4 regions of the Desulfosarcina variabilis str. Montpellier genome follow, and region 3 is predicted to be linked to each of the others. Evidence: riboswitches for the same ligand, from Rfam matches in the RefSeq annotation. Region 3 holds a riboswitch; each other region holds the start of a gene.

Region 1 (7,363 bases), 2.0 Mb from region 3:
CATATTGAATAGGGGGCCGCCACTGCTGCCATGGGAGATGGGCACACTGATCTGAATCATCTTGAACCCCTGGCCTGAATCGCGCCAGGCACTGACCAGACCGTCTGATATGGTATGCTCCATGCCCTTCGGGCTGCCGATGGCAACGGCCTGTTCACCCAATACGACTTTGTCTGAATCTCCCATTTTAACGACGGGTAACGGATCGCTTGTGTCTAATTGCACCACGGCCAAATCTCTGGGAGCATCATAGCTGATCACATGGGCAACAGGGTACTGCTTGCCATTGGGCAGTCGCATCTCGATGTATTTGCCATCTACGACAACATGATGATTCGTTACTGCGAATCCATCTTTGGTTATGACAAACCCGCTGCCCGTTTTGAAAACTTTCTTATTCTCATCCGCCACCAGAACATAGAGCACGGCTGAGCCGTATGTTTGTTCGATTTCATAAGGCCTTAGTTCTCTTTGCCCTTTGTCTTTGGCTGCAACGGCCGATTCATCCAATCCAGCTAACGGTTCCAAGACGCTGATCATAAACCTTGCCAGATCATTGCCTTTTTCCATTTGCGCGATGAGTTCGAACTGCTTTTTGGCATCGGCAAACTTCTTTAGCTGGTAATAGCTGTTGGCCAACATGCCCCTTAACCATGAACTCATGGGGTCCTGGTTGACGGCCGTGGTTAAAACATCCACGGCTTGCGCGTATTGTTTGTTGGCCATCAGCGTTTGCGCTTTCATGCCCATTTCAAAAGAATCCACCTCTTGGGACGCCCAACCAGTCGCCACCAATAATTGGCTCACAATCAAAACGACAATGGTCAAATGACAACAAATTTTCATTCTTCCCCCTTGATATAAGAGAAATTCAGTTCATGGCCGTCTGACGTCGACCTCAATTATCATTTTATTCCCCCCCACTCAAGCCCGAGCCGCATATTATGGCAATGGCACAGGAAAAAAAGAAAACAGCGACATGAATTGAAAAACAGCCTGATTTTTTGTTAACCTGGTGTCGATCCAAAAACAAGGAAATTTCACATTACCAATTGTAATCATTAGTAAAAAAAGATCGGAAAGGGATATGCAGAAAAAAGCACCAAAGGAAAAAGCCGGCGTTGTAGCGTACCGCTGTGAAAATGGGAAAGAGCCTGTCGTACTGGTCGTCTCAGCCCGTAAGTATGAGAATCAATGGGTATTTCCCGTCGGTTCGGTTGAAAAAGGGGAATCTCTTGAAAAAGCAGCCAGACGTGAATGCGAGGAAGAGTCCGGCTATCTGGTGGACATTGGGGACAGGCTACCTTCAATTGAAACATCAGGCGATAGCCATGCCAAACGATTCACCTTTTTCCTGGCAACGGTCGTCGGTGAAACGGACGGGTGGGAAACGGACCGGCAAAGAAAATGGCTGCCCGCCTCAACGGTAGCTGAGGCCTTACCGGGCATCTTTCAAGGGGTTGCCCGTCAGGCGGTTGAGCGCATCATGGAACGTCATCAGCGCTGATCCTTAAAAAACCCAAGAAAGTCACGAATCAATCGTGACTTTTTTGGGCGGATAAGGAAGAAAGCGCAGGAATCGTCTTTTTATAAATTTTTTATTGATTCGAAAACCCGCCTTACGGTGCAGGCCAATTGATATTTTCCAGCTTGCGAACATACCGGAAATCAGATATTCGCAGCCCATCTCTTTCAGATGCCCCATGATCGAACAAAGCAGATAATATCCGACGCCCTTGCGCTGAAATTCCGGTCTCACAAAGATATATACCAAATACGCATAACCGGGCAGCAAATGCAGGGTATGCCATAAATCCAATCGGTAATCCCGAAACGTGACCCATGCAAAGGCACAAATTTTATCGCCATGCTCCAGTAACAGGCAGATATCGCCTTCTTCCAAAGCCTGGGCCATGAAGTCGATCTCCTTCACGAATCCTTCCAAAGCGGCAATGGTAAGGATATCTTTGTCTTCAGCCCAGCGCTTGGAAAATTGAATGTCAGACGGCTGTTGCAAGATGGGCTCGCTCAGATCACGAACGAGCTCGATCCAGTTTTCGGAGTCGTTTCCCTGAACAGTCAACCCATCGATAATGTTTCGTAATGTTGGCATTTCGATGACAGGTAATGCTGCACGGTTTTAGGTTGATTACTCCTATTCGCTTGTATCAGCGGCGCCTTGGGTCAAGCATGGGTCGCTTATCAGTGTATACGGATGATGCTGAAGGTGTCCACCGAAATTGCTCTAAGCGCCTGTTTGATAAATCCCTTCAACCAGGCTCTTAGCTTTTTTTCTGCTGGTCTTCTATCGCTACCTCTTCAAAGGTTTTGATATCGGCAAGGACCCGTGTGGACGCATCCAACAGTTCCATGGCCACGGCCGCCCCGGTCCCCTCCCCCAACCGGAACTGAAGGTCCAGCAGGGGCTCCACGCCCAAGTGCTTATGCATAAAGGCATGGCCGACTTCCACGCTACGGTGGCTGGCAAACAGATAATCCTTGGCTGCCGGCGCCAGCTCGCAGGCAACCAGGGCTCCGGCCGTGGCGATAAGCCCGTCACACACCACGGGAATACCTGCGGCCGCCGCACCGATAACCAGGCCGGCCAGGCCACCGATCTCGAATCCGCCGACTTTGGCCAGCACGTCCAGCGGATCCGTTGGATCAGGCCGGTGCAGTGCCAAAGCCTTTTCGATCACCCGGACCTTGTTGGCCAGGGCGCTATCGTCGATGCCCGTTCCCCGTCCGGTGAGTTTCTCAACAGGAATACCGGAAAATGCAGCGATAATCGCCGACGACGGTGTGGTGTTGCCGATCCCCATGTCGCCGGTACCCAGCATATCCAGCGGTCCCCGGGCCATCAGCTCATTGACGATTTCAATCCCCGCACAAACGCTTTGCTCGGCCTGCTCGCGGGTCATGGCCGGCACGCGGGCAAAATTGGCCGTGCCCTTGGCCACTTTCTTGTGAAAGATTGGAAGGCCTGGATCAAAATCGAAATTGACGCCCAGGTCGGCGGCAATCACCCGCGCTCCGGCATGCTTGCCAAGAACATTGATGGATGCCCCCCCACCGACAAAGTTGAACACCATCTGGGGAGTGACTTCTTGCGGAAAGAGACTGACTCCTTCTTCGGTCACGCCGTGATCGCCGGCGCAGGTGATGATCACCTTGTTCGTCAAACGCACGTCCAGGGTGCCGAAAATGGCAGCCAGACGCGCCGAAACGCTTTCCAGCATCCCCAGGCTGCCTGCAGGACGCGCCTGGTCGGCCAGACGCTGGTTGGCCTGGTTAAAAATGGCCTCATCGGGCGGTATGATCGCATTGATGCTTTTCTCAATCAGACTCATGATGACCTCCTTCGATCAACACTTAATATAATGACTTCAATTGACAAATGATTGTTTATAATCGTCGTCGGAATCGTTATCGTCGTACTTGAATCGTGTTATCCCGTCGATTACGACAACGAATACGATAACGGCTGAAAAACGGCCTGGATCCTTGGTTTTCAGAAAGATTCGGCAATTTTGTTAGCTGAAATATCTTGTTTGAACACTTCCATGCCCTTTTGCATGGCACAGAAATCCCCGCACATGGTACAGGTCTTAGGCCGCTCCGGCTGCCGGTTGTCACGGATCGCCTTGGCCACTTGCGGGAAAAGAAGCAGTTCCTGCAAATCATCCCAACGCATGTCACGGCGGGCCATGGCGGCCTGGCGGTCGCGGTCGCGCCGCTCGGGGTATTTACTCAGATCACCGATGTGCACGGCCAGGCGGGTTACCCGCACGCCCTCGCGCACATCGGCCTCTGTGGGCAGGGCCAGGTGTTCGGCGGGTGTAATATAGCAGATCAGATCGGCACCATGGCGGGCCGATGCCGCCGCACCAATGGCAGCGGTAACGTGATCGTAGCCCGCCCCCACATCGGAAGGAATCGGTCCCAGGACATAATAAGGCGCCTTCCCGCTCATGCGTTTTTCCATCATAATATTGCCGGCGATCTCGTCCAGGGGGACGTGTCCCGGCCCCTCGACCATGGTCTGACAGCCCATTTCACGACCGATCTCGGCCAGTTCGCAATTGATGATCATCTCCGCCATCTGGGCGCGGTCGTGACTGTCGTGGATGGCCCCGGCCCGGATGCCGTTACCCAGGGAAAGCACGGCGTCATATCTTTTCATCAGGGCGCAGACCCGGTCGAACTGCTCGTACAAGGGGTTTTCCTTCTTGTTCATGTCCATCCAGGCCACCATGAACGTACCGCCCTTGGAGGCCAGACCGCCGTAACGGAAGCCCTGTTTTCTCAGACGTCGGATGGTGTACTGGTTGATGCCGCAGTGAATGGCCATGAAGCTCAGACCATCGGCCAACTGCTGCTCGATCAGATCGAAAAGATATTCAGGATCCAGTTTGGCGGGATTATGGGTCTTGCGGGTGGTTTTCTTGAAGGCCTGATAAAGCGGCACGTTTCCCACGGGCCGGGTGGTGGCGGCCAGCACGGCGCGGCGCACGGCATCCAGATCCCCACCGGCGGACAGTTCCATGAGGGTATCGGCCCCCTCTTCCTCGGCGGCCACCGCTTTTCTCACCTCAAAATCGATATCACAGATGTCCGAGGAGGTGCCGATGGAGGCGTTAACCTTGGTTTTGAGCCCCCGGCCGATGCCGACCACCTTTTGCATTTTCCGAAAGGGGTTGTTGGGAATGACAATCTGGCCCCTGGCCACCCGCTGGCGGATAATTTCCACATCGATGTTTTCATCGACAGCCACGACCTGCATCTGCCGGCTGACGATACCTTCTCTGGCCATCTCGATCTGTGTCTTCATGGGGATGTTCTCCTTAGGTTGCTCGGCGTGGGAAATTGGACGGGGTCACCGCACAAATAAAAAAACCCAGGACCGAAAATGTAATTTCAGCCTGGGGCTTTGCCATCACCACCAAGACACATCGTTTCACGGCAGGTCTTCTGACTCGCGGATCATCCTACCGGCCGCCCCCTTCCCGCATCGTTTCGGTTACATTAACACGACACAGTGGTTTTGGCAGCCATCGTCCCCGCTCACAGCGACGGGTTCGTCCCGGATTTACACCGGGTTCCCTATTATCCCTTTCAAAGGGCACCGCAAAACATCACTGGTTGATGTAAAAGAAGAATCTGCTGCTGTCAATGGCTTTTTTACCCCTTCCGTCTCGATCGAATGCGTGAGAAATAGAATCTAAATGGTGATTATAAAGCTTGACTTATGTGCCAATCGAAGATAATGAGCATATCCTTGTAACGCGCATAATCGAATTTCACAACTCAGAGAAGCCGAAGCTGTCTCACGCCCGTTACAGGAAACGGTAATAGTTTTACTATCCACCGTTGATCAACGAATAAAACGAGCAACATCTTTAACTCAAGACCACGAAGGTCCATGCAACCGAATACGGTTGCGATCGCGTGGTCTTTTTTTTTAACGACAAAACCCAACAAAAAAAGAAGGCAACCCCACTCCGGCCAAGGAACGCGAGATTGCCTTCGACAAGGAGCCCCTTTCGTAAAGGCGAAAGGATACTCGAGCTGAAGATAGCATCGCAGTATCCCTTTCGTCAATGCAAAGCGCCGGCTTGTTACAATCAATCATGCACGGAGGGAAATGCGATGAAGTTCCACACCACCCCTTTGCTCGCAACGGCTGTTGTTGTTCTCTTGTTGCTGGTAGCAGGAGCCCAGGCCGCCGATGATGGGCAAAACGCGAACAGCAAAAGGGTAAAGCTCAAGGACGTGACGGTCACGGCACCGGGCAACCACAGCATGCCTATCAGCGACCCGGAAAAAACGGTCATTGATGTTGAAGATTACGAAAAAGCCGCGCCTGTCCATAATGTGGTGGATATTCTCAAAGACAGCGCGCTGGTCGATTTCCGGGGCAAAAGCGACATCGATGTCCGATCCGAACGGGGAGAATCGCCGATCCTGCTTCGGGGATTTGATGTTCGGCGTTATGTCAATGCCGTGGACGGCGTCACCTTCGATCAGCCGCTGCATTTCGGCCAGGTGGTGGATTACAGCCTGGTGCCCCTTGATCAGATCGCGTCGGTGGAGATCATTCCCGGTGCCCACTCGGCCAGATATTCGGGCAAGGCCATGGGCGGGGTGATCAATTTCAAGACCAAACCCCTCACAAGAAAAAAAACGGTCAAGCCGGACATCAAGCTTCGCTCGAGTATTGGCGAGTACGCTACCTACGACAATCGGGCCGTCCTTGAAAGCGGCTATGAAGGATTCAATATGGCCGCCACCTATCATCGGTACACAACCAACGGGTACCTGCGCCACGGCGATGCGGTGATGGACAGCTACGGCTGGATGTTGGGTTATACCTTCACCTCCGGGGCATATTTCAAGTACATGGGCAATTACGTGGAAAAGGATCGTGAGTCATACGCAAAAAACGATCCTTCCGGAGACTATGATCCAGCCTATCCGGAGGTCACTTCCAGCACGGCCGGGGATATCGCCGATGATTCGAAGTATCACCTGGAAAACACATCGCATCGATTTTCGTATTTACAACCAACACCCATCGGTGATTTTTCCTTTGGCCTTTCCTATATCGAAAAAGACAAACATTACTCCACCAGCCTGGACGACGGACAACTGGTGGTCAATCCGAATTCGGCCGGCAAAAATCTGGCATTCAACATCCAGGACGAAATCAGGCTGTTCAATGCCCATACCGTGGTGCTGGGGTTTGACTTTCTTGAATACTATGTCAGTTTCGATCCACGTGAAGATGATGACAACCGGGTGAGAAGCAGCCGGTCGGGGTTTATCGAAGACAACTGGCAGATCACGGACAGGCTGAGCGTCCGGGCCGGGTTGCGGTACGAGGAGGTAAGCCTGAGCATCAACAACTACTCCACCATCACCGGATGGGGGTCTGTGGAGGGCTATCAGGTGACCCTCGATCCGCCCCAGCGGTACATCGAGAAAGATTTCGACCAGTGGATGCCCAAGTTTTTCGCCACCTACCAGCTTGGCGATCACGCCGCCTGGCTGCGCGATACATCGATTTCGGCAGGGGTAAGCAAGTTCTGGAACGTGGCGCCATATTGCCTCGTCTGTCCGGGACGCTACGCACAGGTGGAACCTGAGCACGGGATCAACTACGATCTCATATTCAACCGCAGACTGTGGCAGAACATCAACCTCAAGGTCGATTTCTCCTACTACGAGATCAAGGATTACGTGGCGGACAACTGGGACTACGGCCAGTATTCGATGTTCCAGATGCGCGACGGAAGAAAGGTCTTCACCGGAGAAGGCCTTCCCGAGGGCCTCGAGGGCAGCGACATGTATATCAACCTTGATG
Region 2 (7,363 bases), 4.6 Mb from region 3:
AGCCCGTTTTCGGGCATGGCCCGAATCAACATGCGAGTGTAGGGATGGGCACTTTGCTCCAGCACCTGCCGGCTGCCCCCCTTTTCCATGAAACGCCCCTGGTAGAGAATGCCGACATGGTCCGCCAATCGGTGGGCGACCGTCAGGTCATGGGTCACCAGCACCATGGACGCGCGTCTGGAGGACTTGATTTCCAGCAGTGTTTCCAGCATGGTTTCTTTTAGTACCGGGTCCAGTGCCTTGGTGGGTTCGTCGGCAACGACCAGCACGGGATCACAGCAATAGGCCAGGGCAATGAGCACCCGCTGCTTCATGCCCCCCGACAGTTGATATGGATAGGCCCGGTAGATTCTGCCGGCATCCCGCAAGCCAAATGTCTCCAGAAGGTGAATCGACCGGTCCTGGAGTATCTTTTTTTGTATGTTCGGGATATGAGCGCTTAGCGTCTCCGATAAATGCTCACCGATGGTCAGCAAAGGGTTCAGGGCCGTCGCATGCTGGGGCAACACGGCGATCTCTTTGGCATAAAGGTTTCGCAGCGCTGTTTTCCCGAGGTCAAGCATCGGCTGGTTGTTGAACCGGACCTCGCCCCTCACCGAGGCACCCGGTTCCAGCCGGTTAACGATGGCACGGCAGATGACCGATTTCCCCGCCCCGCTTTCACCGGCAATGGCAAACACCTCCCCCTTGCCCACCTGAAAGGAAACCCCTGACAGCGCCCGCACGGGTCCTTCAGGAGTGGTAAAGCTCACCTGCAGTTGCCGGACATCCAGCACGATCGGATCTTTTCTCATGCGTTGTCCTTCTTGAGTGCCTCTCCCAAAAGATTGAAAGAGAGAACGGTCAGACAGATCAGGATGCCGGGGAAAATCGCCAAGTGCGCAGCGGTTCGGATATAGGTCGTACCGTTGGTCATCATGGCGCCCCAGTCCGGTGTCGGCTCGGTGATGCCAAGTCCCAGAAAACTCATGGATGAGGTCATCAGGATCATCATCCCCATGCCCAGGGTGCCCAGCACGATCAACGGTCGGGCAATGGCCGGTAAAATGTACCGGCGCAAGATGTATAAACTGCCCAGCCCGGTCAGCCGGGCGGTCACCACATGGTTTGCGTTTTTAACGCTTAGCACCAGGGAACGGGTCAGGCGGGCATAGCGGGTCCACCCGGTAAGCGCGAAAACAAAAATCATGTTCCCGATACCGGCCCCCAGGGTACCGATCAACACCATGGCCACGATAAACGAGGGCAGCGCCATGATGGTGTCCGTCACGCGCATGAGCATTTCATCCACCAGGCCGCCGAAATAACCGGCAATCATCCCGATGCATGCACCGGTGACAAGACAGATGACCAGAATCGATGCCGCCAGGCCCAGCGACACCCGCACACTGCAGATCAGGCGGCTGAACATGCACCGGCCCAACTCATCGGTGCCGAAAAGAAAAGCAGCCGACGGCGGCAACAAGCGCTGATCGATGTGGGTCTGATAGGGATCATTGGGCGCTAGGCGCTGGCCGCCGACAGCCAGTACGATCAGCAAAAGGATGAAAAGCACATACGGTTTGATGAAAAGATTCATGAACGCACCTGGGTCCCGGCGACCTGCACGCGCTGATCCATGAGAATATAGAAAAAATCGACAATGACGTTCATGCCCACGATCAGCACGCCCATAAACAATACCAGCCCCTGAATCATGGTAAAATCCCGGCCCAACACCGCATCGGTCAAGCATTTGCCGATGCCCGGCCAGGCGAAAATGCTCTCCACGATCACCGATCCTTCCAGAGCCATCAGAAACTGAAGCGAAAGGTGGGTAACAATGGGAATCAGAGCATTCTTCAGAATATGAACAAAGAAGATTCGATAACTGGGCAGCCCCCGCAATTCGGCATAGGCCACATAATCCGCCGACATCAGGTCAGCGGTGGTCGAGGTGACCAGGCGGGTGGTATACCCGACTCTGGCGCTCACCAAAACGGCCAACGGAAGCACAAAATGGGCAACGGACCCGTATCCGTAGGACGGAAGCAGGGTCCATTTGACCGTCAGGCCGTAGATCAAAACGATGGCCAGGTAATAGTCCGGGACCGAAACCGTAATTGATGCAATCCACTGGGTCAGCCGGTCCACGAGGCTGTCCTGGTGAACCCCGGCGTATATCCCCAAGGGAATGGCGATCGCTGATGTGAGAAGGATGGAAAGCACCGCCAGTTGCAGGGTGTAGGGAAACCGTTGCATGATTTCATCCCAGACCGGCGCATCGCTTCTCAAGGATCGTCCCAGATCGCCGGCCAGCACCCGGCGCACCCAGTTCAGATACTGAATCGGCAACGGGTCGCACAGGCCGTTCTCGGCGGCCAGCCTGTCGATCACGGTGTTTGAAATCAATGATGATCCGTATTTGTCCAGGGCAATAATGGTTGCCGGGTCGCCGTCGGTAAAACGCATCAGGCAGAAGGTCAGCGTCACCACCCCAACCAGCACCAGCACGGCGTTGATCAATCGCTTGAGAAAAAAGCCGGCCATGGTTCAGCTGTTTTTCATGTTCCAGAGATTCTGATCCGCCCCCACCCACTCTTCGGGGGGGAACACGAACTCACCGAGATCACGTCGATACGCGGCTACTTTCTGCTCGTTGACGGCAAAAAGGATGATCTGCTTTTCATGCACGCGCCGCTGGACCTCAAAGGCACACTGTTTGTAGTCATCCCAATCGGTGCTCTGATTATACTTCTCGATCATTTTTTCCAGCACCGGGTCGTCGATATGCATGGACCATCGCCCCCCTTTGTTCGAGAATTGCTGACTGAGATTGAGGTAAAAAGAGGGAATATTGCTGTGCGTGGCAATATCGAACTGCATCTGGGCCAGAATCTGGAACGTACTGCCCGTTTCCTTCTGCTCGATGGCCAGATCAATGCCGATGTCCCGGAAAAATTCCCGCATCAGCACGCTGACCGTGGGCACTTTTCCGGACAGGATGGACAGGCGCAGTTCCCTGCCGTCATATTCCCGGATACCGTCACCGTTCGTATCGATGATGTTTTTATCGTCCAGGATGGCACGTGCCTTTTGCACATCATAGGGTTGCAGCTTCAACGCGGGGTCGGTCAGGGGGGAGGTGGGGCCCAAAGGACCGGGGCAGACCGTCACCGTATCGCCTATCATTTCCTGAATTGCATTGACATCAATGGCGTACTTCAAGGCGCTTCTGACCTCGGGATCATCAAACGGCGGCCGGGTGTGGTTGACAATCATCAGACGCGTACCCCAGTTGTCGGCCGTTGTTACTTTTAACTTCTTATTATTTTTCAACAGCTTGATGTTTTCGGGCCTCAGGGTGCTGTTGGGTGTCTCGCCGGTTAGGTCCACTTTTCCCGATTCCAGGGCGATGGCCCGGGCTGCGGCGTCTGGAACGACCTGCCAGTCGATCCGGCTGAATCGCGGCATGCCCTGCCAGTAGGTATCGTTGCGCACCACACTGAAGCTCCGGTTTCTCAGATGCCGCTCCCCGTCCCAGACATACGGCCCGGTGCCCACCGGCCAGGCGACAATATAACCGGGGGAAGCCGTCGCGTTTGCCGCAACGGATTTCTTCATCATTGCTATGGCCTTCTCATCGCCAGGTCCGGGTTTGTCTTTCATCATCATTGACGCACTGTCTGCCGGCGATTTGGCCTTTATGCTGGTTGGGGCAACGATGGCGCTGGTGGAACTGGCCAGCTGGGTAAACAAGGTAGGATGGGGACGATTGAGAACCAATTCGACCGTGTGTGAGTCAATCGCGTTCACACTTTGTAATATGCGTACGACGTTCGACCAGTTCCCGCATTTCAGTTTCTCGACATTTGCCTTGACCGCCGCGGCATCGAACGGGGTACCGTCGTGAAAAGATATGCCTTTTCTCAAAGAAAACACATAGGTTTTCCCATCTTGCGATACCGTCCACGACTCGGCCAGACAAGGCACGGGATTGCACCCCGCATCCAGGTTAACCAATGTCTCATAGATCAGTGCTGCCGGCTCCCACATGCCGTATGGGGAATAATCACTGGTGCGGGTGGCATCACGGCCTGTTGCGATTGTAAGAATATCAGAATCTGTTTCTCCTGTGTCTTTGTCTTGGAAAGTCAGAATCAAACCCCACACCAGTAGAAGAATCACAGCAACAACACCAAGCTTTTTCATCAGCATCACCTTCAACGCCGCTTCAGTGGATACACGTTTTCCCAAAACAAAAACGGGGCTTTTATATCTCCAGTCAGCAGATATAAAAGCCCCGTTTTAGGCCTCTTGTGTTTATGTGTTTTACACGCTCCCTGTGTAAAACAAACTATTCGGCAGGTCTTCTGGCTATCCCGCCTTTACAACGGCCTTCCCATGACCCGATCCGGGCAACAGTGGCGTTTTAGAGCCTGTTTGACAAATCCGTCTAAGGCCCGCTAACGGCGTTGGAAAGTGTCTCAAAATGCTCACATATACCATATATGCTCCGCTTTCGAGCCACTTTCCGCCTTGTTATCGGGCCTGATCCGGACTTCTCAAACAGGCTCTTAGAGGTGATAAGCCAGCGGGTTCGACAACCCACTGAAGGTCGATCCAGGGCCTATTGGTTTTATTCCCTGGCCGAACGCAAGCCTACCACCTGATATTGTAAAGGTTCCCTCGTTCAAAGGGTCGGAATTACAGCGACGGGTCCGCTTCCGATTTTCACGGAATTCCCTATTATGCGCCGCAGCGCACCGAACATCAAAGATAGCATTAGTTGTACAAATGCTCTCAATTGTCAAGAGCCTTTGCGAAGCAAAATGACAGTATGGCGTTAAAATTCTCAATTTGGAAAAACGACAAATACGTCTTCTCGGTACTGACCGATCTTTTTTGCTTGACAATTAAAAAACAATTTTCTATTGAGCTAATGCTCAATTTTTAAGTAGTGTTCGTCTGTAAGATACAAACAAACGCATTACCAATCATGGGTGTCCGTTTAGGACATAATAGGGAATCCCGTGAGAAACGGGAGCGGACCCGCCGCTGTAACACAACCGCTTTGATTCTATCAAAGCGAGCTTTCCGGCCACTTTGGTCACTGTTCGATACAGATCGAATGGGAAGACCGCCGAGAAGGTAGATCCTTTATTTCAAAAAGGATCGATGTGAAGCCAGAAGACCTGCCCATAGATTGACTGCAATCGCTTCCGGGAGATGGAGCACATTGCAGTAAACAGTTATGCCATAAGGGATTGAACACGGAATCCCCGTTTCCAGCAATGGAAGCGGGGATTTTTTTATTTGCTGACTTTCAACGCGCTTTGAACAACCCGCATTCTGCAACGTTGTAGCTAAAATCCACCACCAATTGTCCTATGAAAAAGGAGGTTCAAGTTGAAAAAAGCTGTTAAGATGATGTTGTTTATCGCTGTGGTCTTATCCCTGTCGACGCCCCGGATCAGTTTGGCAGAAAAAGCAGAGGATGTGGTTGAAATTGAAGAAATGACGGTAACGGCACCTAAAGAAAAAGAAAACAAAGGCGTCACGCTTAAGCCAAGATCCACAACAATCAATGTTGAAGAGTTCAAGACGCCGGGCACTTCGCAAAATGTGGTCGATGTTCTAAAAACCCGAGCAATAATCGATTTCAGGGGCGGAAGTGATTTATTTCTGGAAAGAGATCCTATCTACATGAGGGGGTTCGATGGCAAACGGTTTAGTGTCGCCGTTGACGGATTATCTCTTCAAACGGCCCACCATGGAAATGACGATGTGGACTACAACCAACTTTCATTACCACTGATAGAAAGTATTGAAATCATTCCGGGGCCTCATTCGGCGCTCTATTCGGGCAATAGCATTGGAGGCGTGATCAACATAAAAACACTAGGACCAAAGCGATACGAGACCGTAAAGCCGGATGTTAAGGCAGCCGCCAGTTACAAATCTTATAATACCCAGAACTACAGTTTTGAGCTCAACGGTGGCGCGGGCTCATTTGTTTATGACTTCTGGTACCAGAAATATCATACTGATGGATATCTCAGGAATCATGAGGCGGATTTGGACATCGTAAGCGGTCGTCTCGGCTATCTGCTTCCATCTGATGGATATATTTATTTAACCGCCACACACGGCAATTCGGACTATGAAGAATACGTGATCAATGACCCTTCAAGAAGTGACTATGACGCCGGGTATCCAGTCACACCATCAGTGTGGCGGTCGTATGAAGCCTGGCAGAACCCGGCCATGAACAAAGAAGACGATTCTTTTCGACTGGATTACAATCAACCGACGCCTTTTGGGCTCTGGTCATTGGGAGCGTATTACCACCAACAGCATCATACCGGCGAAAAATGGGATTATATCGACGCAGATGATGAGTCCCAAGGAATTGAAAGAGTATCATCCAGAGATGAAAAATGGAGAGAGTGGGGAGGAAGAATCCAGGATGAGATACAGCTTTTTGAAGATCATCTCATAACGTTTGGTTATGACATGAACAATCTATATAGAAACCTCGGGCTGGCATCCTGGGACCGGCCTGAATCCCGCGGAAAATATCAGAAAATCATCGCGCTGTCCGGATTATATATTCAAGATAAATGGCAAATCTTTCCACGCCTTTCCGCCATGCCAGGGTTGAGATATGAGATGGTTGAAATTAACTGGAGGAATTGGAACGAGAAGGCCCAGGAATACAGGAACCCTGAGGTCCAGAAGGATTTTGTCGCAAAGGACTATGATCAGGTGGTACCGAAATTTTTTGCCACCTATGAACTCGATGATCTTTCTGATGCGTTAAGGGACACATCCATATCCGCTGGTGTCAGCAAGATATGGACGCCGATATCCTATTGCATCGTCTGAACCGGGGGCGTGGGGGTCGAGGTCGATCCCGAACATGGCGTTGGCTATGATTTCATCCTTTCAAGAAGAATTTGGCAAGACATCAACATCAAGGTCGATTTTTTCCACTATGAAATAAAAGACTATGTGGTATCGCGTAACTATAGCAAATATGGGGGTACACCTCCCATCTATGGCAATACTCGGATGAACCTTGAAAAGGTACATAAAAACGGAGTGGAGGTAGAACTCAACGGGCATATTCTTGATGATCTCTCATTGTATGTCAGCTACGCCTATCATGACTGGGAGAGCAAGGGCCCGGAACCGCAGGGCGCTGAGCTGGGAGATCGGGCCAAAAACCGGGTAACCGCAGGTGTTCGCTACAATCTTTTTGAGAACACCCTGCTTATGCTGGATTATAAATTCCAGGATGAACAAATTTCTCATGTCAACGAAGAAGTTCCACCAAACTCAGGGAACTGGGTCTGCTATGACTATCCCATAGATGCGTATC
Region 3 (7,363 bases):
TTAGTGGATATCATACCGATATTATTTCCACTCTGCGCGATTATGATTTATTTCTTTGGCACTACCACAACTGGGAACCTCTCTCAATGATGGTCGGACCTCAAGTATTGGCTGCAGCTCAAAGCATGGGATTAAAAGTCTGGCCTGATCATAATACTTCCCGGTTTTACAATGATAAAATTTATCAGAGATATCTATTGGATGCCGTAGGTGCACCATCTATTCAGACCTATGTTTTCTATGATCTCGAGTCCGCTCTTGAATGGATAGAAACGGCTACTTTCCCCAAGATATTGAAACTTCGATGTGGCCGCCGATCGAGAAATGTGAGGCTGATCGCTGATAAAAAAGAAGCAGCGAGGGTTTGCAAGGTTTCCTTCAGGGAGGGGTTTTATCGTAGAAAGATGGATGAAAGCTTTTGCTATCCTGATTATCATTTCGGAGAAGTAATCCATCGTCGCGATCATTCTGCCGACAGCAGGCGAGTGAATGCTTCTGCTTACTGTAAGGATTTTACCAAACGTATTCTACGGTCCATCAAACACCCATCACAGTTGTGGGAGAATCTTTCTCAACGCGAGAGAGGGTATGTGTATTTTCAAGATTTTCTTCCCGGTAACACGTTTGACACGCGTATTATCGTCATCGGCAATAGAGCATTTGGTTGTGTGCGCGATAACCGCGACAATGATTTCAGGGCCTCAGGTAGCGGGCGTGTTGATGTTAATGTTGACCGTGTGGATTTGGATCTTGTCAAGCTCTCCTTCGAAACCGCTAAAAAGATGCAAGTTCAAAGTATGGCTGTTGATTACATCTACGATGCGGAAAAAATGCCTCGAATTGCCGAAATAAACTACAATTTTTCTACCGGTTTGGTGGGAAGGTGCCAGGGATACTGGGATACTGATCTGAATTGGCATGAGGGGCATAGCCGTGCTGAAGATGCTATTTTGGATGACCTCATTGCGTCGGCAACCACTAACCAAACTTGACGGCACAGGTAAAAAATAATTACCCCATCCTGCTTGTCCTTGCACCCGTCTACGGCGTTCCATCCGCCGGCACAGATTCCAACAAATATGCACCGGCGGATGCGCCTTGTAGACGAGGCGCAAATCCGGAGCAATCTGGTGTAATTATTTTTTTACCTGCACCCTAATGTGGTGGTCACAACGTCACCGAGGCCGGATATGCCGTTGGATTCAACGATGCTTCCTATTTTACGCGGGTATTCCGGGAAGTGGATGGAAGTTCTCCGAAGCGCTATACTGCTCATGGGGGGCGTGCGTTGGCGGTTGAGGCATAGCGGGGGTGACAGGGGTGATCCGTTATCGGTTGTCGGTGATCGGTGGCTCATCAGCTCATCAACTCACCAAGATCATCCAGTTTCAGTTGACGGTTGGCGATCGGGAATCAGACTCACCCGCGGCCAGGGACCGACAGGACTGGTATCGACCCGCAGCGGGCAGCCGTATGCCTTGGAAAGCACTTGTGTATTGATGACCGCCTCAGGCGGCCCGCAGGCAGCAATGCGGCCATCGACCAGCAGGAGCAAACGATCGGCATACATGGCGGCCAGATTGATGTCGTGGGATACCATGACCACCGTTGTCTCACGTTCGGCTCGCAAATCAGCCAGAATTTCCATCATGCGAACCTGATGGGCCATGTCCAGGGCGGCGGTGGGTTCATCCAACAGAATCAGTTTGGGGTGCTGGCAAATGGCTCTGGCGATCTGGGCGCGCTGGCGCTCGCCACCGCTAAGCCGGCTCACGGGACGATCCGCCAGGTGGGTTAGACCGGCGTATTCAATGGCCTGCCTGGCAAGCGCCAGATCCGCTTCACCTTCCACGCCCAGAATGCCTAAATAGGGTGAACGGCCCATGAGCACTATTTCACTTACGGTAAACGGACTGTCATCGGCAATGGACTGGGAAACATAGGCGATCAACTGCGCCAGTGCTTTCCTTTTGTACTGCCTAAATGGGCGGCCAAAAAGACCGATTTCACCGCTGGAGATCGGCAACAGCCCGGCCAGGACCTTGACCAGCGTGGTTTTCCCTGATCCGTTGGGACCGATGATGATGAACATCTCAGATGGCTGCACAGTGAAGGTCAACTCCTCGAAAACGGATTTGCCGGAATACGCACAGGTTATTTTCTCAACATTGATCGTCATGTTCTGGATTGCCTTAATAGCGCTATGAACAGCGGCGCCCCGATCATGGCCGTGATGACGCCGCCGGGCATTTCGCCCTGGGCCGGCAGGACCCGGGCCAACAGGTCGCACCCCACCATGTAGGCCCCGCCCCCGAAGATGCAGGCCGGCACCAGGATGCGGTGATCCGGACCAATGGCAAGGCGCAGCAGGTGGGGAATGACCAGCCCTACAAAACCGATCAAACCGCATTGACTGACCGACATGCTCACCATCAGTGAGGTCGTAACCAGCAGTACCAGGGTTACCTGACGCACCCGCACCCCCATGGAGGCCGCCATATCACTGCCCAGAAGCAAAAGATTCATTCGATTGGAATGGATGAATACCAAAAAAAAGCAGGGAAGTAGAATGGCTGCGAGAAATCCCACATGATGAAGCTGGGATGCGGAAAGATCACCCATCAACCAGAAGATAATGTTGTGCAGGCGCGCATCCTGGGAGATGGAAAGTAAAAACATGATCACCGCGCTACAAAAGGCATTGACCATGACGCCCGACAGTAAAAGCGCGTCTTTGACCATCAGGGTGCGGCCTGAGCTGACGATGATGATCAGCAATAAAGTGGTCAGACTACCGATAAATGCGGTGAACCCCACGCCTTGAATGCGGGACAGCCCTAATAAAATACCGATAATGGCGCCGATGGCCGATCCACCGGAAATACCCAGGATGTATGGTTCGGCCAGGGGATTTTTGAGTAGCGCCTGAAACACCAAACCGCCCAGTGACAGGGCCGCGCCGACTAATGCGGCAAGCAGTACGCGGGGCAATCGGATACGCAAGATGATGGCGCATTGCGTGGCATCCACGGCGTCACGCTGGAAAAAAGTTTTCCAGACAGTATCAATACCGCTGCCCGATGGGCCCATGGCCAGTCCAAACAGCATGGCAACGGCCAGTAAAAGGAATAGTACCAGACTTACCAGGATGATCTTGGCTGGGACAGAGGCCGGGATCTTGATCATGATTGGGGCTTTCTGAAACGATCCGGATGAATCAGGCGGGCCAGCATTTCCAGCCCATCCACCAGGCGCGGGCTTGGACGGTCCAGTACATCGGAGTCTACAAGATAGATGCGGTCGTTTTTTACTGCCGGCATGGCGTCCCACTGCTGCCAATCCTGCTTGACCTCTTCAAATACGGCTTGCCGCGCCATGGAGGTGATGATTATGACTTCCGGTCGCAGAACGATGACTTCTTCCTTGGAGAACCGCGGGTAGGGGGTCTTGCCCTGGGCCAGGTTGATGCCGCCGGCCATGGTGATCAACTCGTGAAGAAAAGTCGAGGTGCCTACGGAAACGATCGGAGAAACACCAATCTGAAAAAACACCGTTGGCCGATGAGAGGCTCCGGCAATGCATTGCCCGATATAATCGATTCGGGTGCGCATATGGCTGACAATGGCCGTTGACCGGTCGGAGACATCCAGCAGCCGACCCAGTTCCTCCATGGTTCCCATTACCGCTTTTAAATTGCGCGGGTCCACGGCGTAGACGGGAATTCCCATGCCTTCCAGTTTACTGATGGCCGTGATCGGATTGCCGTCCTTGACGGCGATGCAAAGATCGGGGTTCAAGGCCACGATTTTTTCGACATTCAGATGAACATAGGAACCCACTTTGGGCAGCGACCGGGCTGCGGCCGGATAGTCGCTGAATTGTGTTGCACCGACCAGACGATCGGAAAGCTTCAGGGCAAAGAGGATTTCGGTGATGCTGGGGGCCAGGGAGACAATCCGCATGGGATGATCGGAAAGCTGAACCTTGCGCCCTAATTGATCGGTGACGGTTTTGGCGGTGCTGCAGGCCGGCAAGACCAGAATAAGGCCCCCCCACAGGATCACCAATAGCAGCGCCAGGCATGTTTTTCTTTTGTGACCGGCCGCCTTTGGGGGGCGGGTTGAAGGGCCGTTCACCCTTAGCCGGTGGTGGGTCAATTGATTTCGCATGGTACCTATCTAATAAAAAAACCGCCCTTTGGCGATACAAGGCGGACGTGCCGGCTCAGCTGCCACAGCAATGAATCCGCCTTGATCCGCGAAGGCGCGTTCAATCATGTCATCCGAGCAGGTCTCCTGGCTTGTGGATCGTCCCACCGGACGCCTCTTCCCACCGATCGGCAGTGGGCGGAATGCGGTGTTTATCCCCACTTACAGTGGCGGGTCCGCAGCGGATTTTCACCGCTTTCCCTGCTGTTTATGCTTGGCTAAGGAACCTGGATGACGATGAATGGTTTGCTTTTCGTTTATGGTTCCCAAGCGTTTGTGATGCTGTTCTTTATCGCTTACGATTCAGCACAGTCAACCTTCTTTTAAAATATTGTCGATGAAACGCCAATATTACAAAATTGAACTTCAACACCCCAAACCAAAGGTTCCATCAACCAGCATCCAGGAATAAAAACAGCGCCCGCTATCCACAAATCCGCGGCAGGCCATGGGTTTCGCGGATGTCCATGAGTTTTTGCAATGCTTCCCGCATCTTGGTTTCAGCTTGGGCGTGTGACGCGATTTTTTCGTCCTGGGTGACCAGATCAGGGAAAATGGCCCGTGCCTTTTCCTTTTCCTGATTATCAGCGTAGGCGATGACCTGTAGCCACAAACCGGCCAAGGCATGGTCCTTGTTATCCGATTGGGCGGCGGTGTGCCCGTATGCCTGGGCCACTTCATGTTTGCAACTCACCAGGGCTTCAAGACCGCTGAACGCATCTTCTCCCACCCTTTTTTTCAATTTTTGCATATCCTCAGAAAGGGTGTTGGCTGCTGCTTTTTTTTGATTGTGCTCGTCCATGGCACCGGATATGGCTCCTGCAGCGGCGCCGGCACTGGCCCCGTAAACCGCACTGCGAGCAACGGCTTCGCCGACATTCCCGCCAAATACCAGTGCTGTGACCAGACCGCCGACGGCACTGACCGCACCACCGACGGCCGCGCCTTGACCGCTTTTCTGTACCGTCTGCTTGGAACAGGCCCAAAAGGAAAGCGTCATGGCCACCAGGCTAAGGCATATTAACTTTCGATATAATTGTTTTTGGCTTCTCATGGGCACCTCTCGTATGAACGGGGTTATGGTTTAGGTTTAGGTCGGGATCGCGTAAGCCTCGATTTTTTCGACCTGTGCATCTCGCTTTTAGCCTTTAGCAATTAGCTATTGATTGTGAGCCGTTGACAGGTACAGGCTCACATCCACCTCATCAATCTGGTCGGAGGTTAGATACTTCACGGCGTAAGTTTGAAAAACGCCGCTGCTTAAAAACAAGTCGAAAAGATCGGCATCAATATGCTTTTCGTCTCGCATCAGACTCATGATGCGCAATGCCTCGCTTAAACACTTGGGGGATTTATAGGGACGATCAGCTGCGGTCAGGGCCTCGAAGATGTCGGCGATGGCCATAATGCGGGCGGGGATCGACATCTCTTCTTTTTTTAAGCCCCTTGGATAGCCGGTGCCGATCATGGTTTCATGGTGGGCACCGGCGAATTCGGGTACATTTTTAAGATACTCTGGAAATTCAAGCCTGCCCAGCATGATAATGGTTTGAATGATGTGCGCGTTGATTTTAAACCGGTCTTCCGGTGACAGGGTTCCTTTTCGTATACTGAGATTATATATCTCTCCCAGGTTATACTGGAGCTGAGGAACCGGCATGGTGAAGTCATGGGCATGGTCTTCAAAAGGGGGTGGATCACTGCGGGGGATCATGTGCTCGGGCTTGTCGGCAAGGACGTGCTCGACCACTGGCAACCGGGGAGAGGGCTGCCTGTTTTTAAGGGACGCTTCATCCTGGGAAATGCCGATACGATCATCCAGGTAACGCAGCCAGGTGCGCGCCGCGATGCGGTTCAGGCGCTCGATTTTTTCATCAGCCATGAATTCACCCCCGATATTGCACTCGGCAACAAAGGCAAAATCATCGGCGATCTGTTGCTGGGTTTCCTGCAACCTTGCTTCCAGTTGTTCGGTGTCGGTCTCACCGCCCAGTTGGCTGCGATAAAACTCAATTTGCGCATCTCTTAAAAGGACTTCGAAACGCATGCGGATTTCGTGGATGCGGTTATAGATGGTCTCCAGTTTGGTGGCCTTGTCCACCACATACTCGGGGGTGGTGACTTTTCCGCAGTCATGCAGCCACGCCGCGACCTCGAATTCCCAGCGCTCGTCTGCCGTGTCCATGGTAAAATCGGCAAAGGGTCCGTCATCACGCTTACATGCCGCATCGGCCAGCATCTCGGCAACCACCGGCACCCTGGCGCAGTGACCGCCGGTATATGGCGATTTGGCATCGATGGCACCGGCAATCAGCTTGGTAAAGTCATCAAACAGCTTACGCTGCTGCTCCAGTAGATGACGAATTTTGGCTTTCATGAGAAAGAAGGCCTTGATCAGGGAGTGAATTTCCTTGATGCTCGAATCAAAGGGTTGAGATTCACTGAAATCAGACAGCTGAATTTTGATGGACTCACGTTCCAATCGCATGAGGGATGAAGAAATTTTGCGCGATATCAGAAAGGATAAGGGTAGCATGACCAGTAAGACCAAACCGGAGAATAGAAAAATGCGTTGTCGCATACGCTGGATGTGACCCGTAAAATCAGAAACCGGAGCAATGGAAGCGATGATCTGGTCAAATTTTAGTGCGGCCTTGATGGGGGTGCAGCGAACCAAGTAGGCCATGTCGTTGATGGTTATTTCCAGTGTGCGGTCCATCAACCGGTCTGCCTGCTGGCGGTATTGGGCCACAACCGTGCGGACCCGCGCATCAGCGGATTCTTGTGCGTTGAGAAAATTCAGTCCATTGCCGGCTTTGATCGGGTTTTCCTCGGGGTTGGCAATGATGCGGCCGTCGCGATCAAAAAGAAAAAGGATGCCCTGATCGGATATTTTCTGCCTTTCAAGGGACCGGGTAAACCGGTCCAGCGTGACGTCGGCACCAAATACGCCGCCGCCATGGAGCAATTGTTCCGCACAGGTGATGCCGGGAAGCCGGGTGGAACTGAATACATAGGGTTTGGTGAAAAAGGCGCCGGTTTCCTTCTGAGCCCGGTTATACCAGGGACGTTTGCGGGGATCGTAACCCGGATCCAGGTTGTTCATCTCGCCTATCACCTGTCGATTTTGATCCAGGAAACACCAGCGCTGCTGG
Region 4 (7,363 bases), 2.0 Mb from region 3:
CAGGATAAAGCAGGCTGCCGATGCGATAGATGCCTTCGAGCAACCCCATCGTAGGCCGGGAAACAATCGTCTCATCCACCAGATAGACCTGCCCCGTCTTGACGGCGTTGATTACCTGAAAGCCCGGTTCGGCAATGATTTCCTCGACCGACACCTGATTCATGGCACCCTGTTGGGAAAAAAATACGTCGATTTCCCGGGCGTGGGAGAGCAACCGTTCCTTGCCATACACGGCGATGTTGTTGTTCTCCCGCACCGGTGCATCAGCCGCGACATTGATGCCCCCGGCGGTTTCCAGCGTGAAAACGGCCATGGCCGTAGGCGCAAAGGTTTTCATTTTACTGTGCATGGCCTCGAAATACACCCGCTTTCGATGCTTGACCTGGCCGGATAGTGTCTTGAAATCCGCCACGGCCTGATGAAATCGACGGATCATCTCCTCGGCGCTGGCCGCCTGTCCGCTAAGCTGCCCCAAACATCGCCAATAGGCGTCCAAATGCGCCACACTGGTGGGCTGCATGGAGGCCACCGCAATCCCGCTTTTTTCAAGGCGCGCTACCAACCGGGGATACCCGCGCTCAATCATGGGCCGGATTACCACCAGGTCCGGCCGCATAGCCAGAAAGCGTTCCGGATCATCATGATAGGAAAATACCGGCTTTCCCGCAGCCATTGGCATCGTTTTCGATTGGCCGTCAATTCCGATGAGCCGCTGGCCAGCACCGAACTGCAGCAGGTTCTGCGTATGCGCCCCGTATAGTGAAATAATGCGTTCAAACGGCGCCCGGGCCAGAACCGCATCATCCAGTAAAGGCCCATCGGCCATCACGGATGCGCCTGACCACAACAGCCATATGGCCATGCCAACGCCCCAGAAATACCGTTTCAACACCTCCCCCCCCTTTTGTAACGGACCTGCAACCGGCCGGTGAAATCATCCACCGCCACCCGGGCGTCAATATCAAACACCGTTTTCAGGTTTGCCGGTGTCAGCACATCTGCGGTGGGACCGGCGGCCACGACCCGCCCGTCTCTGAGCATTATCAGTTCCTGGCTGTAGGCCGCGGCAAGATTCAGGTCCTGGAACACGCCGATGACCGTGCGCTGTTGAACACTGACCAAGTCGGCCACAAGGTCCAACAACGTCAGTGCATGGCAAACGTCCAGATTGGCGGTCGCCTCATCCAGGATCAGCACCGGCGTATCCTGGGCCAGGGCCCGGGCAAAAACCACCCGCTGGCGTTCCCCACCACTCAGGGCGGTGACAGGACGATCCTTGAATGTCAATACATCGCAATCGGCCATCACCTGCTGCACCCGCTGTACGTCGTCCGTTGAGGGCACGCCGAAGCGAGGCATATGCGGATAGCGTCCCATGAAAACCATCTCTTCCACCGTAAACGGGAAATTGATCCCGTAATCCTGGGGAACCAGGGCGATCTCTCTGGCCAACGTGCGGCGGTCGTATCGGTCCAGGGAACAGCCGGCATACCGCACACTTCCATTCTGGGGAATCCGATGCCGACAGATCAAATCCAGCAGCGTCGTCTTACCACAGCCGTTGGGCCCGATGATGCCGGTAAACCGTCCGGCAGGCAGGTCCAGATCCAAACGGTTGAACACCGGTTTGCCGGGATGGGCAAAGGCAACCCCCTTGAGTGAAAAACTCACGTCTAAAATCCCCTGGCGCCGGTCTGCCGCTTGCGGAACAGATAACAGAAAAACGGACCGCCGATCAGTGCCGTAAGCACGCCAATGGGGATCTCGTGGGGCAACACCGCCCGGGTAATGGTATCGGCCCAGGTTAGCAGGATCGCTCCGCTCAACATCGAAAACGGCAGCAGCAGCCGGTTGTCCGGCCCCACCAGCGTCCGCATCATGTGCGGCACCAAGAGTCCCACAAAGCCGATAATGCCTGATACGGCCACGCAGCCGGCCGCCACCAGGGAAGCCGAAATCAGCAAAATCCATGGTACTCGGCGGGCATCGACGCCCAGCGAAGCGGCCGCGCGCCGTCCCAGACAAAGCAGATTCAAATCTTTTGCGTAAAAAAGAAACACACCTGCACCAACGGCCAAAAACACGCTGGTCAGGCCCACATCGGTCCATGTCTTGGATGCAAAGCTGCCCATCAACCAGAAGATGATCACCGCCACCTGCTCGTCGGCCACAAACTTCAAAAAACTGATTCCCGCCGAGAGGATGGCCGCCACAATAATCCCGGAAAGGATCAGGTTGTTGGCGTTGGCCCCACCGGCCGACGAGCTGAGGTAAATCACCAGCATCAGCGTGGCCGTGGCGCCCAGAAACGCAAAACAGGGCACGCTGTAGGCCCCGGCCACACTCAGGTTGAGCAGCAGCGCCAGGGCCGCGCCAAAGGCGGCACCGGCGGATACCCCCAGCGTGTAGGGATCGGCCAGAGGATTGAGCAGGATGCCCTGAAAAACGACCCCGCACAAGGCCAACCCGCCCCCCACGGCCGCGGCGGTCAATATTCTCGGCAAGCGGACATCCATAATGATCACCCGCATCAACTCATCCAAATCGGCGGTCCATGACGTAATTCCCGTCAGGTGCGCCCCCACAACGCGCAAAACGACCGTCCAGTGAATTTTCATGTAGCCCATGCCGGCGGACAGACTGATCGTGATCAACAGCACCAAGGCCAACAATATGAAGAAAAGCCCGCTATGATGCCTCCGTTTGGCGATGGGTTCCTCATTCATGGTAAAAACGAAACAGTCATCAATCTTGCGGGTTTCCCCAGTTAATAAAACAAAAACCCTTCAAACCTGATACCTGGTATGAAGGGTTGCACCCTGTCTCTTGGCCCTCAACGCTATCGCCGGCTGGAATCCTTTACCAAGAAGGTTTCTCCGGTAAAATGAAAAGGCAGGTCTTCTGGCTTCCCCTAAACATTGAGCGCCTTCCCACACCGGCAACCCGGAAACAGTGGCCTATGGCCCAACGCTCCTCGTCTGGTCTGAATGACAAGGTGAGGGTTACAGCGGCGGGACCGCTCCCGGTTTTCACGGGATTCCCTATTAAGCGCAAGCGCACCTTATTGTCCGCTTGTAGGGTATAACCGTATGCGATGTCAATGCCAAAGGGCGTAAAAAATCAACCCATGGTTGAAAATATCGCCTTAATAATGATATGTTTAGATGTTAGCAGTTCACTTTTAGCGAAGGCACATGTGAATGAGACGATTGACGCGATCTTTCGTGGCATCCGGGTCTTTTGAGGTGGGTAAGAAACAGGAATGTGTGTTGCAGGCATTTCTGGGGACCTGTGTGGGCGTGGCGGTGTTTGATAAAGTTGCCGATGTGGGCGGATTGTTCCATCTGCTGCTCCCCGAACCGGCCAGCACCGGCAGCACCGACCAGCCTGAAAAATATGCCACCACTGGAATGCCGTTGTTTTTGAAGCAGTTGATGGATCAGGGCGCCACCCCGGCAAACATGAACGCCGTTGTGGCCGGGGGTGCCCTGGTAGGACCGGTGACGCCCCAGGACATTCATTTGGACATTGGCGGCAGAACGGCCGAAAAAGCCTATATTGCCCTGCATGAAGCGGGAATCAAGGTAGAACGATCGGAAACCGGGGGTTTTTTTACCTGCAGCATTGAGCTGGATATGCTGCACTGGCAGTGCCGTATCGAACCTTCCGGGTTCGACGCGGTTGGGCCGTCAACCCCTGAGTCGTCTCCAACCAAGGCGGAGATTCAGCACGCGATCGAATCCATTCGCCCCATTCCCCAAGTGGCCTTGAAGGTGCTGCGGATTATCAAAGAGGGCGATTATGATATCCAAAAAATTACCGAAGAGGTAAAAAAAGACCAGGTCATCAGCGCCAGAACCATCCAGCTTTGCAATTCTGCGATATTCACCAAACGACACGACGTGGTCAGCCTGGATCACGCCATAGTCTTCCTTGGCCAGGAGCTTTTCATCAAACTGGTTATATCGGCCGCTGTAAAAAGCTATTATGACCAGTCCGGCAATGGGTACAGCCTGTGCAAAGGCGGACTGTATCACCACGCCATCGGCACCGCCATGATTGCCGAGAAAATTGTTGGCCTGACGAAAAATATCCCCCCGGCCATCGCTTACACCGCAGGTTTGCTGCATGATATCGGCAAGGTTGTGCTGGATCAGTATATTGTCGCTGCGTATCCCATGTTGTACCGTGAATTTCAAAACAAATCCGCCGATCTGATTGAGGCCGAAACACACATCTTGGGGTTGGATCACACCCATGTGGGAGGACTGCTGGCCAAAAAATGGTCGCTGCCCGCAGCGCTCGTGGATGTGATCCGGTTCCATCATGAACCCGAAAAAAGCCACAACGACAGGCCGTTGACCACCATCGTCTATCTGGCGGACCTTCTCATGTCACGTTTTCACACTGGCCTTGAATTGGAGCGCATTGGCGCGGCACGGTTGATTGAACGGTTGGCGACGCTCGGTCTTGCCCCAGCCCATTTCCAGTCCCTGGTAGACTTGATACCCGATAAAGTGTTTGAACCGGTCGAGGAAAAATCAGAAGAAAACAATGGATGAAAATAAACAGGCTCAGTTGAGGCGGCTGCCCGGTGTGGACCGTATTCTTGAATACGGCACCAACAACCAGCAATTTGACAATATTCCCAAAACAATTCTCATACCCTCTATTCGAAAAACGATAGAGGCTCTGCGCCAGATCATTATGGCCTCGGATAAAGCGCTTGACGAAGCAATGTTTGCCCTTGATGCCCTGGTCGCAAAGGTCTGCGATCATGCATCCCGGGCCATGGCGCTGCGCCTTAAACGCACCATCAATGCCACGGGTGTGGTGGTACACACCAACCTGGGCCGATCGCTACTCTCCCCGGCCGTTCTGGACAATCTGACGACCATCGCCAGTCGCTATTCCAACCTGGAATTCGATCTCAAGGCGGGGCGGCGGGGCTCCCGCTACAGCGCCGTCGAAGATATTTTGTGCGAATTAAGCGGCGCCCGGGCTGCCATGGTGGTCAACAACAATGCCGCGGCAGTACTGCTCTGTCTGGACACGCTGGCTAACGGGCGCGAAGTCATTGTTTCGCGCGGCGAACTGGTCGAAATCGGCGGTGCCTTTCGCATCCCGGACGTGATGGCCAAAAGTGGGGCCATACTGAAAGAGGTGGGAACGACCAATCGCACCCATGCGCGCGACTATGAGAACGCCGTCAACGAACAAACCGGCCTGCTGTTCAAAGCGCATACCAGCAATTACAGCATCGTGGGGTTTACGGCAGCGGTTGGCCTGAATGAGTTGGTGGCCATCGGACGCCGTCATCAACTGCCGGTGATGGAAGACCTGGGCAGCGGGACTCTGGTTGACTTTTCCCAATACGGGTTGACCCGGGAACCAACGGTTCAGGCGTCTTTGGACGCTGGGGTGGATGTGGTGACCTTCAGCGGTGATAAACTTTTGGGCGGCCCCCAGGCGGGGATCATCCTGGGCGGCAAAACGCACATCGACCGCATCAAGGCCAATCCACTCACCCGGGCCGTGCGGATCGACAAAATGACCCTGGCCGCCCTGGAAGGGACCCTTCAATTGTACCGGGACGAGTCCAAGGCCGTGCAGCAAATTCCCACCTTGCGCATGCTGACCATGCCCCTGGCCGCGATCGCGTCCCGTGCCGCCGATCTAAAGTCCCGCCTTGAAAAACTGGCCGACGGCAGACTGCGGGTCGACGCCATGGATTTGGCCTCCAAGGCCGGGGGCGGGTCCCTGCCCCTGTTAAACCTGCCCAGTCGCTGTATCGGGGTGTCGGTCGATGGCATGTCGGCCAATGGCGTTGAACTGTGGATGCGCCGGCACACACCGCCTGTGATTGGCCGCATCGAAAACGATCGGTTCATCATGGATCCCCGAACCCTGCAGGAAGAAGAGTTGGAAATGATAGAAAAGGCCTTTGCCAGAATGCTGGCTGACAAGGCCTCTAAAAGGTGAATCGATGGTGAAATTCGTTCCGGATTTGTTCCACAATCGAAGTGCAACCCGGGATTTTCTTGTCTCCCACACTGATGATATTATCCATGAAGGAGAGCCCGGGCCCCATCCTGCCGCACTGACGGCCGACCTTCCCGATCTTTTGGATCGTCAAGGCCTGGAAAAGGCCATCGAGACCCAAATGGCATCTGCAACCAGCCTGGGCGTGATCGCGATCCACATTGAACCGCCCCTGACGGAAAAATCTAGCTCGGAAGAATCAATAAATGATCAACAAGAAACAATGGTAGCCGATCCCATTGTTTCCATCGTCACCCACCCCAGCGCTGGCAAGGGTATCTGGGGGCGTATGGGGCCGGATCGTTTTGCCTGTGCAATGGCAGGCCTGAACGAAAAGGACGCGCAGGCGCTTGCCGAAACGTTACTGCAGTCGGGCAAAAAGACCGGCAACATCGATATCACCATCGGTATGTCCGTTTACCCGACGCTACATTACACCCGCCGCCAAACACTTGAAAATGCTGAGAAAGCCCTTGACCATAGCGCATTTTTCGGTCCCGGCACCATCACCCTTTTCGATGCGGTGAGCCTGAACATCAGCGGCGACCGCCGTTACCAGACAGGCGACATTGAAGGGGCCATCGATGAATTTAAAAACGGCCTGTTGATCGATCCGGCCAACGCCAACCTGCATAACAGCCTGGGCGTCTGTTATGGCGTTTTAGAAGACTATGACAGGGCCCTTGCCGCTTTTGAAAAAGCCCATGGGCTGTCCGAAGATGTCATGGCGATTTACAACAAAGGGTACATCCTGTTGCTCAAAGGGGAAAACGGTCAGGCCCTGACCTGTCTGTTGGAAGCCAATGCACGTGAGCCGGATGTTTTCGAGGTGGTCTTTCATATCGGCCAGATCTACATGGAAATGGATCAAGCCGGCAATGCCCGTCCGTTTCTGGAAGCCGCCAGTCGTGCCAATAACCGCTCAGGGGCAGCGTTTCGGAACCTTGGTACCTGTTTAGACAAATTGGGGTTGACCAAAGAGGCTATCCAGGCCTACAAGAGCGCCGTGAAAATAAACCCTGAGGATACGCTATCCCTGTCCACCCTGGGTCGGCTTTACACCAAACGGAAAGAAAGTCTGGATGTGGCCGTGGTGCTTTGCCAGCAAAGTGTCCGCCTGGACCCGGACAATGGACACTATCGGCACCGGTTGGGCGAAGCCTACCTGAGCCAGGGAAAGCTGGAAGACGCGTTGTCATCCTTTGAAGCCGCCGTTAAGTGCGGCCATGACAGCCATTCCCGGGTTGAGGAAACGCAAGACCGATTGTTGGCTGCCAAGGCGTCCTGAAAAAGGACCGTCCCCATCATCCGGTCAGCCACT

Evidence for each region. A riboswitch is a leader RNA that binds a small molecule or an ion and turns the genes downstream of it on or off. The one in region 3 is predicted to bind cobalamin.
Region 1: linked by a shared signal. The riboswitch ahead of thiC (phosphomethylpyrimidine synthase ThiC) and the one ahead of Dvar_RS16530 (ABC transporter substrate-binding protein) in region 3 are both predicted to bind cobalamin.
Region 2: linked by a shared signal. The riboswitch ahead of Dvar_RS37300 (TonB-dependent receptor) and the one ahead of Dvar_RS16530 (ABC transporter substrate-binding protein) in region 3 are both predicted to bind cobalamin.
Region 4: linked by a shared signal. The riboswitch ahead of Dvar_RS25595 (FecCD family ABC transporter permease) and the one ahead of Dvar_RS16530 (ABC transporter substrate-binding protein) in region 3 are both predicted to bind cobalamin.

What each region holds. Positions count from the first base shown of each region.
Region 1 is NZ_CP159846.1:5,650,164-5,657,526, forward strand. Features, by position in the region: gene Dvar_RS25470 (trypsin-like peptidase domain-containing protein) at 1-828, opposite strand, end outside; gene Dvar_RS25475 (NUDIX hydrolase) at 1,088-1,507, shown strand; gene Dvar_RS25480 (N-acetyltransferase family protein) at 1,529-2,113, opposite strand; gene cobT (nicotinate-nucleotide--dimethylbenzimidazole phosphoribosyltransferase) at 2,283-3,350, opposite strand; gene thiC (phosphomethylpyrimidine synthase ThiC) at 3,512-4,831, opposite strand; cobalamin riboswitch at 4,944-5,145, opposite strand; gene Dvar_RS25495 (TonB-dependent receptor) at 5,650-7,363, shown strand, end outside.
Region 2 is NZ_CP159846.1:8,246,408-8,253,770, forward strand. Features, by position in the region: gene Dvar_RS37280 (ABC transporter ATP-binding protein) at 1-794, opposite strand, end outside; gene Dvar_RS37285 (ABC transporter permease) at 791-1,579, opposite strand; gene Dvar_RS37290 (ABC transporter permease) at 1,576-2,529, opposite strand; gene Dvar_RS37295 (ABC transporter substrate-binding protein) at 2,533-4,191, opposite strand; cobalamin riboswitch at 4,964-5,197, shown strand; partial or broken gene Dvar_RS37300 (TonB-dependent receptor) at 5,497-7,363, shown strand, end outside.
Region 3 is NZ_CP159846.1:3,634,705-3,642,067, forward strand. Features, by position in the region: gene Dvar_RS16510 (ATP-grasp domain-containing protein) at 1-992, shown strand, start outside; partial or broken gene Dvar_RS16515 (hypothetical protein) at 1,184-1,306, shown strand; gene Dvar_RS16520 (ABC transporter ATP-binding protein) at 1,379-2,179, opposite strand; gene Dvar_RS16525 (FecCD family ABC transporter permease) at 2,176-3,186, opposite strand; gene Dvar_RS16530 (ABC transporter substrate-binding protein) at 3,183-4,169, opposite strand; cobalamin riboswitch at 4,268-4,454, opposite strand; gene Dvar_RS16535 (hypothetical protein) at 4,633-5,262, opposite strand; gene Dvar_RS16540 (HD domain-containing phosphohydrolase) at 5,368-7,363, opposite strand, start outside.
Region 4 is NZ_CP159846.1:5,676,164-5,683,526, forward strand. Features, by position in the region: gene Dvar_RS25585 (ABC transporter substrate-binding protein) at 1-892, opposite strand, end outside; gene Dvar_RS25590 (ABC transporter ATP-binding protein) at 886-1,671, opposite strand; gene Dvar_RS25595 (FecCD family ABC transporter permease) at 1,674-2,726, opposite strand; cobalamin riboswitch at 2,874-3,079, opposite strand; gene Dvar_RS25600 (HDOD domain-containing protein) at 3,201-4,562, shown strand; gene selA (L-seryl-tRNA(Sec) selenium transferase) at 4,555-5,982, shown strand; gene Dvar_RS25610 (tetratricopeptide repeat protein) at 5,987-7,330, shown strand.